DNA from 2 places in the Psychrobacter sp. CX18 genome. Region 1 is predicted to be linked to the other one. Evidence: predicted binding sites of a transcription regulator. Region 1 holds the regulator's gene; the other holds the start of a gene.

Evidence for each region. The regulator PhoB, encoded in region 1, activates phosphate uptake and scavenging genes when phosphate is short. The targets are predictions, from matches to a motif close to TGTCATNAANCTGTCATAA.
Region 2: pstS (phosphate ABC transporter substrate-binding protein PstS) is a predicted target of PhoB. The motif match lies at 2,893-2,911, and genes of this name have one in related genera.

Annotation. Positions count from the first base shown of each region.
Region 1 is NZ_JBXYJH010000012.1:88,264-97,297, forward strand. It holds gene AC2SLT_RS10375 (M61 family metallopeptidase) at 1-104, opposite strand, end outside; gene AC2SLT_RS10380 (FKBP-type peptidyl-prolyl cis-trans isomerase) at 629-1,111, shown strand; gene phoR (phosphate regulon sensor histidine kinase PhoR) at 1,329-3,077, opposite strand; gene phoB (phosphate regulon transcriptional regulator PhoB) at 3,475-4,176, opposite strand; gene dtd (D-aminoacyl-tRNA deacylase) at 4,497-4,937, opposite strand; gene asd (archaetidylserine decarboxylase) at 5,198-6,121, shown strand; gene AC2SLT_RS10405 (hypothetical protein) at 6,232-6,378, shown strand; gene AC2SLT_RS10410 (L,D-transpeptidase family protein) at 6,423-7,100, shown strand; gene AC2SLT_RS10415 (DUF1287 domain-containing protein) at 7,149-7,709, opposite strand; gene AC2SLT_RS10420 (hypothetical protein) at 7,968-8,165, opposite strand; gene AC2SLT_RS10425 (MFS transporter) at 8,316-9,034, shown strand, end outside.
Region 2 is NZ_JBXYJH010000001.1:11,790-19,160, forward strand. It holds gene pstA (phosphate ABC transporter permease PstA) at 1-374, opposite strand, end outside; gene pstC (phosphate ABC transporter permease subunit PstC) at 485-1,435, opposite strand; gene pstS (phosphate ABC transporter substrate-binding protein PstS) at 1,578-2,747, opposite strand; TPP riboswitch at 3,101-3,246, shown strand; gene thiC (phosphomethylpyrimidine synthase ThiC) at 3,668-5,686, shown strand; gene AC2SLT_RS00080 (autotransporter domain-containing protein) at 5,907-7,371, shown strand, end outside.

The sequences.
Region 1 (9,034 bases):
ACAAACGTTAAGGTGACATCGACCAAGTGCTGATTAAATCGGCTAAAGTCTAAGGTGGATTTGATGGTTTGTGATGCGGTGTTTTGAGTGGCTGTCGTTGTCATAATATTACCAATGTCCATTTTAATTATTCGTTTTTACATTTATTTTTAACATTTAAAAGAGTTAACTTTTAGTCTCGGTTTATGTTATACCAGTTCAGTTATCTTAAAATGCGATTATTTTAAAGTGGGTATTATCAGTAAGATAAGGGGCTTACGAATAAACTTCAAGCAACACGTTATTTTGCTGAGGTCGTGCTTTAAACGTTTAGAACTTAAACGCCTAAAAATATATGTCCTAATATATAAACCCTATAATAATAACCCTTTAATTGACCATAAAATATTTTTGCTCAATTTTTGACCTAAATCACCAAATTAAATTTTATATTTTTAAAATTTGTAAAAAAACTTCGCAATTTCTCAATTTATTTGAGAGTATAGGCTTGAAACTTTTGTCTATCATCGCAATCTAATAGACAAGGCAATTAGTAGAGGTGTGGCATAAATGATAACTATGCTTTATAAACATCCTTCTTTATTGTGTACTTTTAAATTTACTGACCCCTTATATTTTAGGAATATTTATGACAACTATCGCAAAAGATACTGCCGTACGCTTTAACTACATTCTAAAAGACGAGAATGGTAACGTTATTGACCAGTCTCAAGGTGAGCCTTTAGCCTACCTTCATGGCCACAACAACATTATCCCAGGTCTTGAAAAAGAGTTAGAAGGCAAGTCTGCAGGCGATTCACTAACTGCCGTTATTGAACCTGCTGATGCGTATGGCGAATACCAAGAACAAGCGGTTCAAAAAGTACCCCGTGCTAACTTCCAAGGTGTTGAGGATATCCAGCCTGGTATGCAGTTTCAGTCAGAGGCGGAAGGTCAAGTGATGCTAGTGACCGTAACTGATGTTAATGATGACACAGTGACGGTTGATGCTAACCATCCATTAGCGGGTAAGAAATTAAGCTTCGATGTTGAAATCGTTGAAGTACGCGCGGCGACTGAAGACGAATTGAACCATGGCCATGTCCATGGCGCAGGCGGCGTTCAGCACTAATCGCTGAGCTTACGTTTTAGCTTAAGTCTACTCGTTAAGACACATAAAAGAGTCGTTCTTTATTGAACGACTCTTTTTTATTTATTTACTATTGATACCCGTTCTCAACTTATTAAAATTGCCTGTTAGACGGTGCTTTTAGCCCAGCAAGTCAAGACCTTTAATCAAAGTGCTGGGCTAAAGCCATAGCCTACCTTAACTGTTAACAATGAGTTATTTATAGCGATTCTACATCGTCTTCTCGGTAGATTCTCTTCTCAGGAAAGAAAATATTAAAGGTAGACCCTTTACCCTCAATGGACTCAATAGTCAGCTTCGCGTCATGTTGATAAGCCACGTGTTTTACAATTGCCAAGCCTAGTCCAGTACCCCCCGTCGCACGGCTACGTCCACTATCCACTCGATAAAAACGCTCAGTTAATCGGTCAATATGCTCACTGGCTATACCCAGTCCATTATCAGTCACAGAAAATAAACACCCGCCCTTCACTTCTTGCCAAGTTATGCCAATCTCTCCACCATGAGGGGTATATTTAATGGCATTGGTCACCAGATTTAACAAAGCACTATTTAAATACACTTCAGAGCCATAGACGTTTTTTTGTGAATCGATATGCAGATCTATAAAGTGACCATATTGTTTATTATATATTTGTGCATCATCAAAAATGCTGGTTAATAGCTTTGGCATATCAACACGACCAAACTGAATGGACTCTTCATTCTCTAATCGTGACAGCAACAGCAAGTCATTAATGATACGATTCATACGCTCAGTCTGCTGAGTCATCAAATTAAAACCGCGTTGCCATTTTGGGTCTAAATCAGGTTGATCAGAGAAGGTCTCAATATATCCCATCAGTACGGTTAGCGGCGTACGTAGCTCATGTGAGACATTACCAACGAAGTCTTTACGCATCTGCTCTAAGTGCTGTAAACGCGTGACATCATAGATGATCAGTAGCTTTTCATTACCAAAGTGAGTCACTTCACATTGTAAAAACCGCTCATAATCTCGCCATGATCGAAGACGTAGACCTTCATTTGGAGACGTCGCTGTGGTGTAATACTGTTCAAATTCGGGTACATCGATGAGATCTAAGATACTTCTGCCTTGATCTTCAGATCGTAATGCCAACAGGTTTTCAGCCGCTTGGTTCCACCACTCCAAGCTGTCATTACCATCAAGTAAAATAACGGCATCTTGCAGCGCCAGCAATGAGCTACGAATCTTTTTTATGAGCCCCATCATTTTCTGATTGGTCAGTTGCTCCTGCTTTTTACTTTCATATAGCTGGCTTGCCATAAACGTCATACTTCCTGAAAAGTCAGGAGGGGGTAGCGTCAAGGACTGATTCATCCAATTATAAAACTGCTGTATCGCATACAATCGCCAAATATAATAAACCAACAGCCCGATAATAATCCCCCAAGCGACCGAGTCAATATACCACCCAAGACCAGCGCCAGCGATAATCATAACGATCAACCATTTAAAGTCTGACCAAAATATGACCGATCCATGCTTTTCAGTTTCAGCACGTTGCGCTTGAGTTTGAGGGGTTAACTGGCTGGGAAGTAGGCTTGGGGCTTGACCAATATGGTTTGGCAAGGTGAACTTGTTGGTAAACTTCGACGTGGTACTTGTTGTTTTTTTAGGATTTTGAGTGCTACCCTTAGCAGAGTCATTAACGCTGTCTTGCACGGTTTTATTAGGTACAGTATTGGACAGCTTATTAGGCGAGTTATTGGTCGTCTTATTGGTAGACTTATTGGGCGATTTAGTCGTTAAGCCGTCTGCCATATCCTCTGTATCGTCATTAGATAATAAGACAGAAGCAAAGGGTTTTTCGTGCATATCCCTATTATCTTTGTTTCGAACTTTCAAATTAGAGGCTTGCTTGATCTTAGTGTCTTGCTCAACGCTCGTTTTTGCATTTGGTTTATGTTCTGGCGATTGACTCATGACTTTCTCAATGTTGGGCGAGCGATATCCTATCTAGTATAGAGGGATCAGGTTATGCTGAGGAGGTGTGGCACTAGGTAAAATTGTGCCATTAAGCAAAATTGGACACTAAAAATTATGATTCATAAAATATAGTTGGTCAATTCACATTATAGCAAATCTAAAAATCGACCTCTCAAAGAAGGATAGGTCAAACGTTACAAATAGTCGATTCAGTGAGCCTGAACGAATCTAACAAGGTTAGGATAGATTATTTTTAGAAAGGCTAATATAACCTGAAAGTGATGGCTCAAATAGCACGTAGCACAGCCACGCTAAGTTAGATATGAGTGACACCTTAAGCCACTCTATATAGGGCGTGACCCCATTTACGCTATGATTTCACGCCTAAGGTCAACTAACCATTCACTTGCGTTGAGAAACGATAACCCGTTCCGCGTACCGTCTGAATAAACCCAGCGTAGTTATAAGGCTCAAGCACTTTGCGCAAACGGCGAATATGCACATCAATGGTTCGATCTTCAACATAGACATTACCGCCCCATACTTGGTCTAACAGCTGCGTGCGCGTATAAGCCCGTTCTGGGTGACTCATAAAGAAGGCGAGCAGACGATATTCTGTCGGACCAATCTCGATAGGCATACCATCGGCAGACAGACGTTGGCTGACGGGATCTAAACTTAAGCCTTCGGCTTCGATGGGCTTATCGCCAGATAAGGCACTGCTGCGACGCAGTACTGCTTTAATTCTTGATATCAATTCACGCGTTGAGAAGGGCTTGGTAATATAATCATCTGCGCCGGCATCAAGTCCCTGAACCTTGTTATCTTCCTCGCCTCTAGCCGTTAACATAATAATGGGTGTTTCAGACAAAAGGTCATCTTTTTTTAAGCGGCGACACAAATCAATGCCCGATTGATTGCCGGGTAACATCCAGTCTAACAAAATTAAAGCAGGTCTATGATCTACCACCTTATTATGAGCCTCATTCACATCTTCGGCTTGCATGCACTCAAAACCTGCCATTTCCAGAGTAGTGACTATCATCTCACGTATGGCCGGTTCGTCTTCTACTACTAATATCTTTTCGGAGTTCATGTCAGTAATTTCCTATAATTGACCTACTAATTGTATATTTATCAAACAAGCTTTGGTTTTCGGCCTATATCTTCAAAGCTTACGCCTCGTAATATTTGGACTTACGTATTTCCAAAATAAACAAAAATCATTTATCTTAATAACCGTATTTCAAAAAAATGACAGTCTAAATATGACCGTTATATTACACCTGACAATTATGACAAATAGATGACAATCGATGTTGAAAATGGAGTTATTCTCCTTTAATGATTTATTAATATAAATAAATCAACCCTTAATGATAAGTTATCAAAAGACAGTTATGCCAATTTATGAGATTAATTGACTTCTAATATGAAATTGAGTGGCCCATCATTGTCCGCTTGAACCAGCATATTTGCCCCAAACTCTCCAGATGCAATAGGCGCATACTGAGATCTGGCATACTCTACGAATGTCTCAAACAGTTGCTTGGCCCTATCGGGAGGCATTGCTCCACCAAAATCAGGTCGACGACCCTTGTCAGTTTTTGCCATTAACGTAAACTGCGACACCAATAAAACACCGCCCGCAACTTGCTGGACGTTTTTATCAAGCTTGCCAGCATCATTTTCAAAAATACGGTATGTCAGGATCTTATCCACCATTTTTTGGGCAGTCTCTGGCGTATCTTCATGACCAATACCAATATAGGCCAATACCCCTTGCTCTATGTCTCCAACGACCATACCGTCAACAGTAACACTGGCCTTTAAAACACGCTGTATTAATGCTTTCATTATTATTCTCCACTTTAAGCTGATTCTTGTAAGCTGATTCTTGTAAATAGGTTATAGACATAAAACACCGCCTGACTAAGGTGCCAAATAATCGAAACAAACATGATAAACTAAGCGCATGCTAACGTGTCATCCCAAATGGCCTGAACGCTATAGACAGTGCCATTGATTAATTTTGATATTCTGTTCATGGTGGTATAAAAAGCTAAACTAACTTAACCTTTTAACTGAATTGAACAGACTAAAACCATAGGACAACTATGAAAACTTTGAAAACTATTACTACTATAAAAAATATTGCTAAATCCTCTTTAAAAAAACAAACTCAGCATCTTCTGACGCGCGATGGACTATTTACTACCCTACAGCAGGTAGTGCCTCAGCAAAAACTCAGCGAAACGGCGGGGCGACTTGCGGCCAGTCAAAACCCTATCGTTAAAAAGGTTTTTGTTCATACTTTTGCCAAGGCCTACGGTATTACTTTGGATGATTATGCACGAAAGAATCTGGCTGACTTCAAAAGCTTCAATGACTTTTTTACCCGTGAGTTAGACGAGCAGGCACGTCCGATTGATAGTACCGTAAATGGTATTGTCTCACCAGCAGATGGCATGGTATCCCAAATTGGATATATTGAACAAAACCAATTGCTGCAAGCCAAAGGGCGTCATTATGATGTCGGTCATCTACTTGCTGATTTGGAAAATCAGGACAAACATTATTACGATGGAGGCTGCTTTGCCACCGTCTATCTAGCACCCAGCAATTATCACCGCGTACATATGCCTTTTGATGGCACCTTGATCGAGACCCGTTATGTGCCTGGTACGCTATTTTCTGTCAATAACGTCACCGCAGAGAATGTGCCAGACTTATTCGCCCGTAATGAGCGTTTGGTGTGTGTGTTTGAGACTGAGTATGGTCATGCGGTTGTGGTATTGGTCGGTGCGATGATAGTCGCTGGTATCGAGACGGTGGCAACAGGTAAGATAGATCGCAGTAAAGACATCCAAACACTGACGCATAATATATCGCTAAAAAAAGGCGACGAATTAGGCCGTTTTTATCTAGGATCCACGGCCATTGTGTTACTGCCAAAATCAGCTGGCGTTAGCTGGAAGCAAGATATAGAACATGGTTCAGCGGTTGCTATGGGGCAACTGTTAGGTGTGGCTCAGCACTAGGCGCTGTTTTTTCATCTAAAATCCATTCATTGTCCCGATAACTTTCATGGGTTATCACCATAATAAAAAGTCGTTTGCTTTTTTAGCCGCTTTTTTATAGGAGTTAACCCATGCCGCTCTCTAAAACGCCTTCTAAACCGCCTTCTAGACCCTCATCTAAACCGCCCCTAAAACCCTTAACCACATCAACAAATACCCATCCTAATGACGCTGTCACTACAGCTAAACAACGCAAAAAAAATCGCCTCAATCCATAAACATCATCCCAAATCTATAAATCAACCTATTTAGGAGCAAGAAGGTGACTGCAAACAGTAAGCTCAATAAGCCTGACAAAGTTAGGTCATTTTATATAAAAGGTATCCTATTGATGGCGGTGTTGTTATTGGCAGCTTATACCTTGCTAACTGGCTTTGGTGTTATTAATCTGTCTGCAAACACAGAAGATGAGTTGGCGCCGATAGAGACACCTGAACAAAATTCAATAAAAGCGACACAGTCACCGACTCACCATGACAGACACTTTGATCCCTCGCCATATAGCTTGTCAGAGGCGACGATAAATAAGGTGTATGTGGACAAATCATCACAAAAAATGTATCTATTGCAAGATGACAAGGCTGTGAAAAGCTACCACATTGCGCTGGGTGATGCCCCCAAAGGACATAAACAAAAGGAAGGGGATGAACGGACACCAGAAGGACTTTACACCCTTGATTGGAAAAATGAAAACTCTATTGCCTACCGCTCGATTCATATCAGCTATCCCAATGAGACAGATATTGCCAATGCCAAAGCGCGGGGCGTCAGTCCTGGTGGCGCTATCATGATACATGGACAAATGAATGGCTATGAACAATTTACCACGCTCAATCAGCAGCGTAACTGGACTGATGGCTGCATTGCGGTCACTAATCAGGAGATGGATGAAATTATGAGCGCCGTAAAAGTGGGCACTCCGATAGAAATCGTGTGGTAGCCGTTAACTAAACACTATTTAATAGCTTAGTTTGGCTCAAACGTACACCTAATAGCGATAATGGCCTTTGATAGGGAAGCGAAACAGTACATTCTCCTCTCTGGTTCCTTGCCCAATGTTATGAATAATCAGTGGTGTACCGTCTGTGGCCACCTTATCGGAGACGATACCAATATGGGGTAAGTTATTACCGGGTAGACGCCAACTCACAATATCTCCCGCCTTAAAGCTAGCCTTATCAGTGGTTGATAAAGATTGACCATGACGCGCAAAAAATGTCTCTAGATTAGGCACTCGGCGATGGTCAATATTTTTATCCGTTGACTTTAATCCCCAATTATTGGGATAGGCTGAAAAATGACGCCGCATGTCTACATTGACCAACTGCTGCAAATCTATATTTTGCAAACGATACGCACGTATTACCACATCGGTACACACCCCGGTCGACGGATCGACATCACCCCGTGGAAAGTCTAAGCTACGATAGGTTGGGTCATAGCTGACTGTCACCCCGATTTGCTTTTTGGCATCCCTCGCCAGTTTTTCACCATGGCTGGTCGTTTGGGCAACCGCGATCTGAGCGAACCCTATTGTCGCCAGCAGCAGACTGGTGAATGCGATGGACTTTAGGCTACGGCTACGTTCATTATGTTTTATCACTCATTATCTTCCCTGTTTAATGTTTAATGTTTAATGTTTAATGTTTAATGTTTAATGTTTAATGTTTAATGTTTAATAACTATAAACAAAATGAAGCAGTTTTACATGGAAAAATAGTGAATATTTTGAATTTTAATAAGTCAAAACACCTAAAAACTTGCTGAACCCATTTGCAGATCTCAGCAATGAGATACTTTATTTATTCTACTGTTTATTCATTTGGCTATGCTTCTGGTTATCATCAATCAACCATCCCTGCTCTGTCGCAAACTCAAGACGGGTCGTATGGGTCACATAACTGCGCCGATTAACCCTTTTAAGCGCTTCCAACTCTAACAAAAACTGTGTCACTTTATCGATATCTATGAAGGTATGGTTAGCCGTTGTACTATGAATCGCCATTTTTAATTATCTCTTTATTCGTCTATAACACTATTTAGGGTCTAATCTTAGCGATGTCATAAAATAGATTGTCGTTGTTAATTATACATTTAAGGGTCATAATAAATTTATCGATATCGATATCGTTATTGTTTTAGACAAGGAGCGTTCATGCAACCGCCTAACGGTACTACTAGTATCAATAACAGCACCAGCACCAGTATAAATAATACTATCAGTCTAAATACCGATACCACACCCCACTCTACTCAAAACAAACCGTCTGATCCCCTACAACCTAATAATTCTAATAATTCTAATAAGCCTGATCCTAGCAATATTAATGCTAATAAAAAACCGCATAATAAATGGCTCATTATCGCTGGATTTTCTCTTCTACTAGGCGTCAATCAGTTTTTATGGTTAACCTTTGCTACTATTATCATCAGTACCCAATCTCACTTTGGGGTCAGTGAATTCTTAGCGAACCTATTAACTTTGATGTTCCCCATTGTATTCGTGGTTTTAGCCATTCATTCCGGTAAGATATTAGATAATGTGGGCTATAAGAAGGTCGTCAGTTATGCCTCTGTGTTAATGTTAATAGGGGCAATTATACGTTGGTTAGGGGTAGACAGCTATTGGATCGCGTTTGGCGGGCAATTGCTCATTGCCATCGCTCAACCTTATATTACCAATGCGATCAATCAGGTCACCACAGACTGGTTTGATAAGTCACAAATAGCCACGGTAACCGGTGTGATTATGGGTGGCATGTTCTTAGCGACCGCATTGGGTGCCTTTGCTCCTGCACCATTGATTGAAGCCTACGGTTTTTCAGGCATGCTCCTGTTTAATGTAGTGATAACCGCGGCTGCCGTCTTGGTGTT
Region 2 (7,371 bases), on a different contig from region 1:
TTACCAAGCCATGAGCCTTGAGAGAACTCTGCTAAATAAACGCCAGCCATGAGTCCGATAGGTGCGCCTATCAATAGACCTGTACCCGCAATCATGATTGAGCCTACGATTGCATTTCGCAAACCACCCATTGTATTTGGGGGTGGCGTATCTGCAGTGAAGATAGGCATCGTTAACATCGCTTCCATACCATTACGCAGTAGATCAATCAGAATCCAACCTAACCATATGAGACCGAACCCCATCGCTAAAAAAGCAAAGATAAGACCTAATACGTTATAAAACTTACGCTTCGAGTATAGCGACTTATTCATCCGCTGCTCAAAACTGGTTGAACGACTGGCTACTGGTGTTGAACTTGAATTCATTGTCATAATATTATTCCTGCTAAATATCTATCATTGTGTTGTCTAAATTGAGCTGGTTATCGACTCATTAATATCTAATAACTGTTAAACCTAGCTACTAATATTAGCTACTAAGATTAGTTACCCGCTTTCTTGTCAATACGTGACAGCATAATTTTAGATATTGATAAAACAACAAAAGTTATAACAAATAGAATTAAGCCTAAATGTAATAAGGTCGCGACGTGCATCTCACTTGATGCTTCAGCAAATTCATTGGCAATGGACGATGTGATCGTAACCCCTGAGCCAAATAAATTAGAGTTAATGTTATAAGTATTACCGACCAAGAACGTCACTGCCATGGTTTCTCCAAGGGCACGACCAAGCCCAAGAATAATACCGCCGACAACACCTGCTTTAGTGTAAGGAAGAATAATCTTGTACATGACTTCCCACGTGGTTGCTCCAGCACCATAAGCCGATTCTTTTAATAGCTCTGGAACTACAGAGAACACATCCCGCATGGTTGCTGCGATAAAGGGGATAATCATGATAGCTAGGATCAGTGATGCTGTAAAAACACCGATACCCAGTGGTGGCCCACCAAAGAAATTGCCAATAACAGGGACTGGACCGATAACTTTAATAATAAAAGGTTGTACATACTTAGCGAATAAAGGTGCCAGTACAAAGAAACCCCACATGCCATAAATAATTGAGGGGATACCAGCCAATAACTCAATCGCCATGCCCAAGGGACGGCGTAACGTCTTAGGGCAAAGCTCTGTTAAGAAAATAGCAATACCGAAACTGACAGGTACGGCGATTAAAATAGCAATGATTGAGGTCACGATTGTGCCGTAAATAGGTGCTAAAGCACCATATTCATCATTGACGGTGCTCCAGTTCGAACTAGTATAAAAACCAAAACCAAATTCTTTAATACTTGGCCATGCTCCGATAACCAGCGACACCATAATTCCGCCTAGTGAGACCAGAACCAATAGTGCAAAAAACTTGGTCAAATTAACAAACAAGACGTCATTTCTTCGCTGCTTTGCTAACTGAGCGTGTAAGTCAGACATGGTAACCCCAACGTAAGTAAAATATTTTTAATAAAACTATCTGAATTTAACTAATAATTTAACTAATAAAAGGCAAGCAAATGAAATATCATTTACTTGCCAATTGCTTTAACGTTCATTAACAGTGACAAGTTAACGAATATTATTTAGGGTTATAAACTGGCTGACCGTCAGCACCAACTACTTGCTTCCATTCTTCTTTGAATAAAGCAACTGCTTCGTCTGGGAAAGGTACATAGTCAAGGTCTAATGCCGCTTGATCACCTTCGTTATAGGCCCAGTTAAAGAAGTTCAATACACCAGCAACTTTTTCAGGGTTCTTAGGCTCTTTATGAACTAGGATGAATGTTGCAGCAGCGATAGGCCATGCTTCTGGAGTATCAGAGTTAGCGATAACTTTGTAGAAGCCTTCAGCTTTTGACCAATCAACGTTACCAGAGGCAGCGAATGAATCAGCAGATGGCTCAACACGGTTACCAGCAGCATTAATCATAGAGGTATGTGACATGTTGTTTTGCTTAGCATAAGCATATTCAACATAACCAATAGAGTTAGGTGCTTGTGTTACCATACCAGCAACGCCTTCGTTGCCTTTACCACCAACACCAGTACCAGTTTGGTCAGTTGGCCACTCAACACTCTTATCAACACCAACGTTAGCCCAGTCGCTAGAAACTTCGTTTAAGTAATAAGTGAAGTTGAAAGTAGTACCAGATCCGTCAGAACGGTGAACTGTTGTGATATTTGCATCCGGAAGCTCAACGCCTTCGTTTAATGCAGTAATCGCAGGATCATTCCATTTGGTAATTTTACCTAAGTAAATATCAGCCAATACTTCGCCACTTAATACTAACTGGCCAGGCTCAATCCCTTCGATGTTAACGATAGGTACTACGCCACCGATAACGGTTGGGAACTGGATAAGACCGGCTTCTTCTAGCTCTTCAGGCTTAAGTGGCTTATCAGAGGCACCGAAATCAACTGTGTTTGCCTTGATTTGCTTAACACCACCAGATGAACCGATTGAGTTATAGTTCACTTGGCCTTTAGTAGCGGCTTGGTAGTCTGCAGACCATTTTTGGTAGATAGGTGCTGGGAATGAAGCGCCGGCACCACTGATATTCATTTCTACGCCTTCGATATCAGTGTAACTATCAGCACCACCAGCAGTAGTTGTCGTTTCAGCAGGTGTTGTTGATGTAGCAGTAGTGGCTGTTTCATCACCTGTGGTCGCGGTGTCATCAGTTTTTTTATCACAAGCAGCTAAGGTCAACGCACTTGCTACTGCAACAGCTAATAATGAATAACGCATATTCTCTCCTAAAGAGTTGTCATTTTTAATTACAAAGGATTAATTAATATTATTAATAAGGCTTATACAGAAACAGTCCTATCACAAAACAGGAAGAAGCTAAAAAAAACTCTCCCTACTCGATTGACAACATTTTGACTCTTAAATATGACAGTTTGATGAAATTAGATTTTATTTGTTAAACAATGTAAATTAATTTAAATCCTCATTAACAAATCTACGGCAACTCATTGACATTATTTTTTCAAACGCCTTTTATAGGCAATATCATATAAGTCGCTATCTTATTAAAGAGTAGAGAAAGTATGATTAGACAAAGCAGTTTTCATTTTATTCTGCTAATATAGGTAACATAATAAGACTCGGGGTGCAGTCCATCTATAATGCCTTAGTAATTGTCACGTCGTTACAAAGCCAACTTATAGATGCGTTTGCTGAGACATCACCCGTTGAACCTGATACGGTTAATACCGTCGTAGGAAAGTCATCGCTTATTCTTAATACATAACAAAGTAACTATAGTTACTCTACTATTATGGCAAGCTTAAAATGAAAGTGTCAGCCTTATTTGATCTATCCTACTTAAAGTAATTATTTAAACAGTTATCATCAATGCTGATTACGCCAGTACAGCTTGAGGTTCTATCTGTCACGGTAAGCATTGGTAAAATAAGTTTTGTTCAAATGGCTACCTTTCTATTTGCAGTTTGCTTTTTGAATTGACGTATTTATGACTCATTTCAATATTGCCTCACTGTGGTTAAGTATTAAGAAGATACGGCACTCATCGAGTCTTTTTTTATTCTTCGGTTTTCTTTTTTTATAGCCCTACAGTTGATAGCTTATAGCGCTATTTGGTCTCCCTAAAAACGATAAACCAATTTGGCATCACGCCTTTTAGATTAAATAAGGACAATCACATGAGTCACTCTGATCATACTATAAAAACCCCTGCTCACCGCTCGGTAACGGATGAACGCTTCGATGAAGAAGCGCGAGATCTAACCCGCAATTTACCTGCCTCCAAAAAAGTCTATATCGAAGGCTCTCGGCCAGACATTCAAGTCCCCATGCGTGAAATCACCTTAACCGATACCCCCACCGGAGGGTTTGGTCTAGAAAATGGTGAAAAAAATCCGCCGTTTTATGTGTATGACACTTCGGGTGTATATACCGATCCCAATGTTGATATTGATCTCACCAAAGGCTTACCTAAGCTACGTGAAAAGTGGATTGAAGAACGGGGCGATACCGAACAGTTAGAGGGATTATCCAGCAATTATGGACGTGAGCGCGCTAGTGATATCAAAACGGCTAATCTACGATTTGCCCATATTGATAAGCCTCGTCGTGCAAAAGCTGTCAATGGTAAAGCTGGTAATGTCACCCAAATGCACTACGCTCGTAAAGGTATTATTACGCCTGAAATGGAATACATCGCCATTCGGGAAACTCAGAAACAACATGAGCTGACGGATATGCGTCAACATGATGGTGAAACCTTTGGTGCTAATACGCCTAAAATTATCACGCCTGAATTTGTCCGTAATGAAGTCGCCGCGGGCCGTGCCATTATACCGAACAACATCAACCATCCTGAATCAGAACCAATGATTATCGGGCGTAATTTTTTGGTCAAGATTAATGCCAATATTGGTAACTCATCATTAGGCTCAAGTATCGATGAAGAAGTGTCCAAAATGACATGGGCGACTCGTTGGGGCGCTGATACTATTATGGATTTATCAACCGGTAAGCACATTCATGAAACTCGTGAGTGGATTATCCGAAACTCTCCTGTGCCTATTGGTACCGTGCCTATTTATCAAGCGCTAGAAAAAGTAGATGGTGTCGCCGAGGACTTAACATGGGATATCTTCCGCGATACGTTGATCGAACAAGCCGAACAAGGTGTGGATTACTTTACGATTCACGCAGGCGTGCTACTTCGTTATGTACCTTTAACGGCCAATCGACTGACAGGGATTGTGTCTCGTGGTGGCTCAATCATGGCACAGTGGTGTTTGGCACATCATAAAGAGAGCTTCTTATATACTCACTTTGAAGATATTTGCGAGATTATGAAACAGTATGACGTCGCATTTAGCTTAGGAGATGGTCTGCGCCCTGGTTGTATTCAAGATGCTAATGACGATGCACAATTTGGTGAGCTACGCACTCTAGGTGAGCTTACTCAAGTTGCTTGGAAACATGATGTACAAGTGATGATTGAAGGTCCGGGTCATGTTGCCATGAACCGTATTAAAGAGAACATGGATCTACAGCTTGAGATGTGTCATGAAGCGCCTTTCTATACCCTTGGCCCATTAACCACGGATATCGCTCCAGGTTACGATCATATTACCAGTGCTATTGGTGCGGCGATGATCGGCTGGTATGGTACGGCGATGCTGTGTTACGTAACCCCAAAAGAGCACTTGGGTTTACCCAATAAAAAAGATGTAAAAGACGGCATTATCACTTATAAGATAGCTGCCCATGCTGCTGACTTGGCCAAAGGTCACCCTGGCGCACAAGCCCGAGACAATGCCTTGTCCAAAGCGCGCTTTGAATTCCGTTGGGACGATCAGTTTAATCTGGCCTTAGATCCTGACACGGCTCGTGAATACCATGATGAAACGCTGCCGAAAGATGCGCATAAATCTGCACACTTCTGCTCAATGTGTGGGCCTAAGTTTTGCTCAATGAAGATCACTCAAAACGTGCGCGAATATGCCGCTGGTCTAAAAACACCAGTGACACCTTCTGTGACACCGAGCAGTGGCGACTTAAAAGATGAGGCTCATCTGATTAAACAAGTGGATACAGAACTTGTCGGTCAGGTAGGTGAAGCAAGCTTTGATGAGGTTCAAAAAGGCATGCAAGAAATGAGTGAAAAGTATAATACAGAAGGACGTCAGCTGTATAAAGAAGTGTAAGCTTAATATAACAAATTACCAATTCACTTTACGGTAATAGTTTAATACATATTTAGTTTTTGTAAAAAATCTGTGTTGTTGATATTAAAATAGGGTATTATTTTAATATTAACAACACTTTTTTTTGAGATTTATTTAACAGATAAGCTTGCAAAACTTAGCCCTCAAACATCAAGCTCCAGTCAAATTGGCCCCTCAATTCTTTTTTTAGGTGTTATATATGAACCATGTTTACCGTATCGTTTTCAATCGCGCTTTAGGCGTTTATCAGTGTGTATCAGAAATTGCAAAGTCTCGTGGCAAGTCATCGGGTAAGTCGGCGACTACACGTCATAAATCCACATTAAATTTAACAGCGCTGTCTGTAGCAATGTTTGGTCTCTTGAGTTCTAATATAGCTTTTTCTGCAACTAATCCTAATGATTTCATAATCAATCAAGGAGAGATTATTGAGCTAGGTAACGATGAAGGCATAGTCGCAGAAAATAATTTGATTATAGATAATAATAGTCAGGTTATTCTTCTTGATAATACAGCTAGCGGCATTAGTTCCCAAAATAATGTCATCATTGGAGATACTAGCAGTGGTAGTATTTCCATGATTCAAACTGAAAAGTCTAGTCAACATATTTATCGTGGGCTATACGTTTCAAAGGATGCAATACTGGGTAACAAAAAATCAGGAATCGGTAATATAACCGTCTCTGGTTATAGATATCTTGGAACCGATAACTTAATAATTGGTAAACAAGGTCAAGGAAATATAGTTATTGAGAACACGCCATACCATGGTGGCCTGACTCAAGCCCGATATGTTACCTATATTGGCGGATATGGTCCTGATAGCACAACAGCCACAGGTAGTCTGACAATTAATGACAGTACCTATGTTAGTCCAAAGGTATTGGTTGGAAATACAGGTTCGGGTACCTTACATTTAAATAATGCGGGAGATTTAGAAACAGAATATCTTGGGCGTAACCCTAATTCAATTAAGTCTGATATTTATATCAATGGCGGTGGGATAGAGATAGCGTCTGACGAAGAACTCCTATTCGATAACTTCACAGATAAAAATATAATTCATCTTGGTACTAAAGGCGCTTATATTAGTTCAGAGATACCTCAATATGGTGGCGACGATGTTGCGAAGCCCATCTCGGTCGTAGTAGATCCTAATGCAGTTATTACCGGCGATGTTGGTAGCCTCGATATTAATCTTACTGATGAATATGATATTGGTGGGTTTGTCAAAACTGGTGTGGGAAGCTTAGAACTAACTACCTATAACAAGCAGTGGACAGGAGATTGGGGCGCTAGTGAGGGTGAATTAATACTAAAAGGTGACTACAAGATGCCACAAGGCGAGAGTCTAGCGGTAGGATTAATTGACTGGAATGAAGACGGTAAGATAGATAATGACGAATATGGAAGTATATCCGTTATTGGTAATCTAGATATTTCAGATGGAAAATTAAAGGTTTATATAGCTCGATATTTTGAAAACCCCGAGTTAAACTCAGTATATAAAGAGGTCGTTACCGCAACCAAACTAAACGGTGAGTTTAAAGACATTATTGATAACAGCCCTTTAGTAGGTTTCCAAGCGGATTATAGTGATGCGAATGCCGTTCATTTAAAAGTGGTAGCGCCAACCCCTGAGCCAGAACCAACCCCTGAACCAG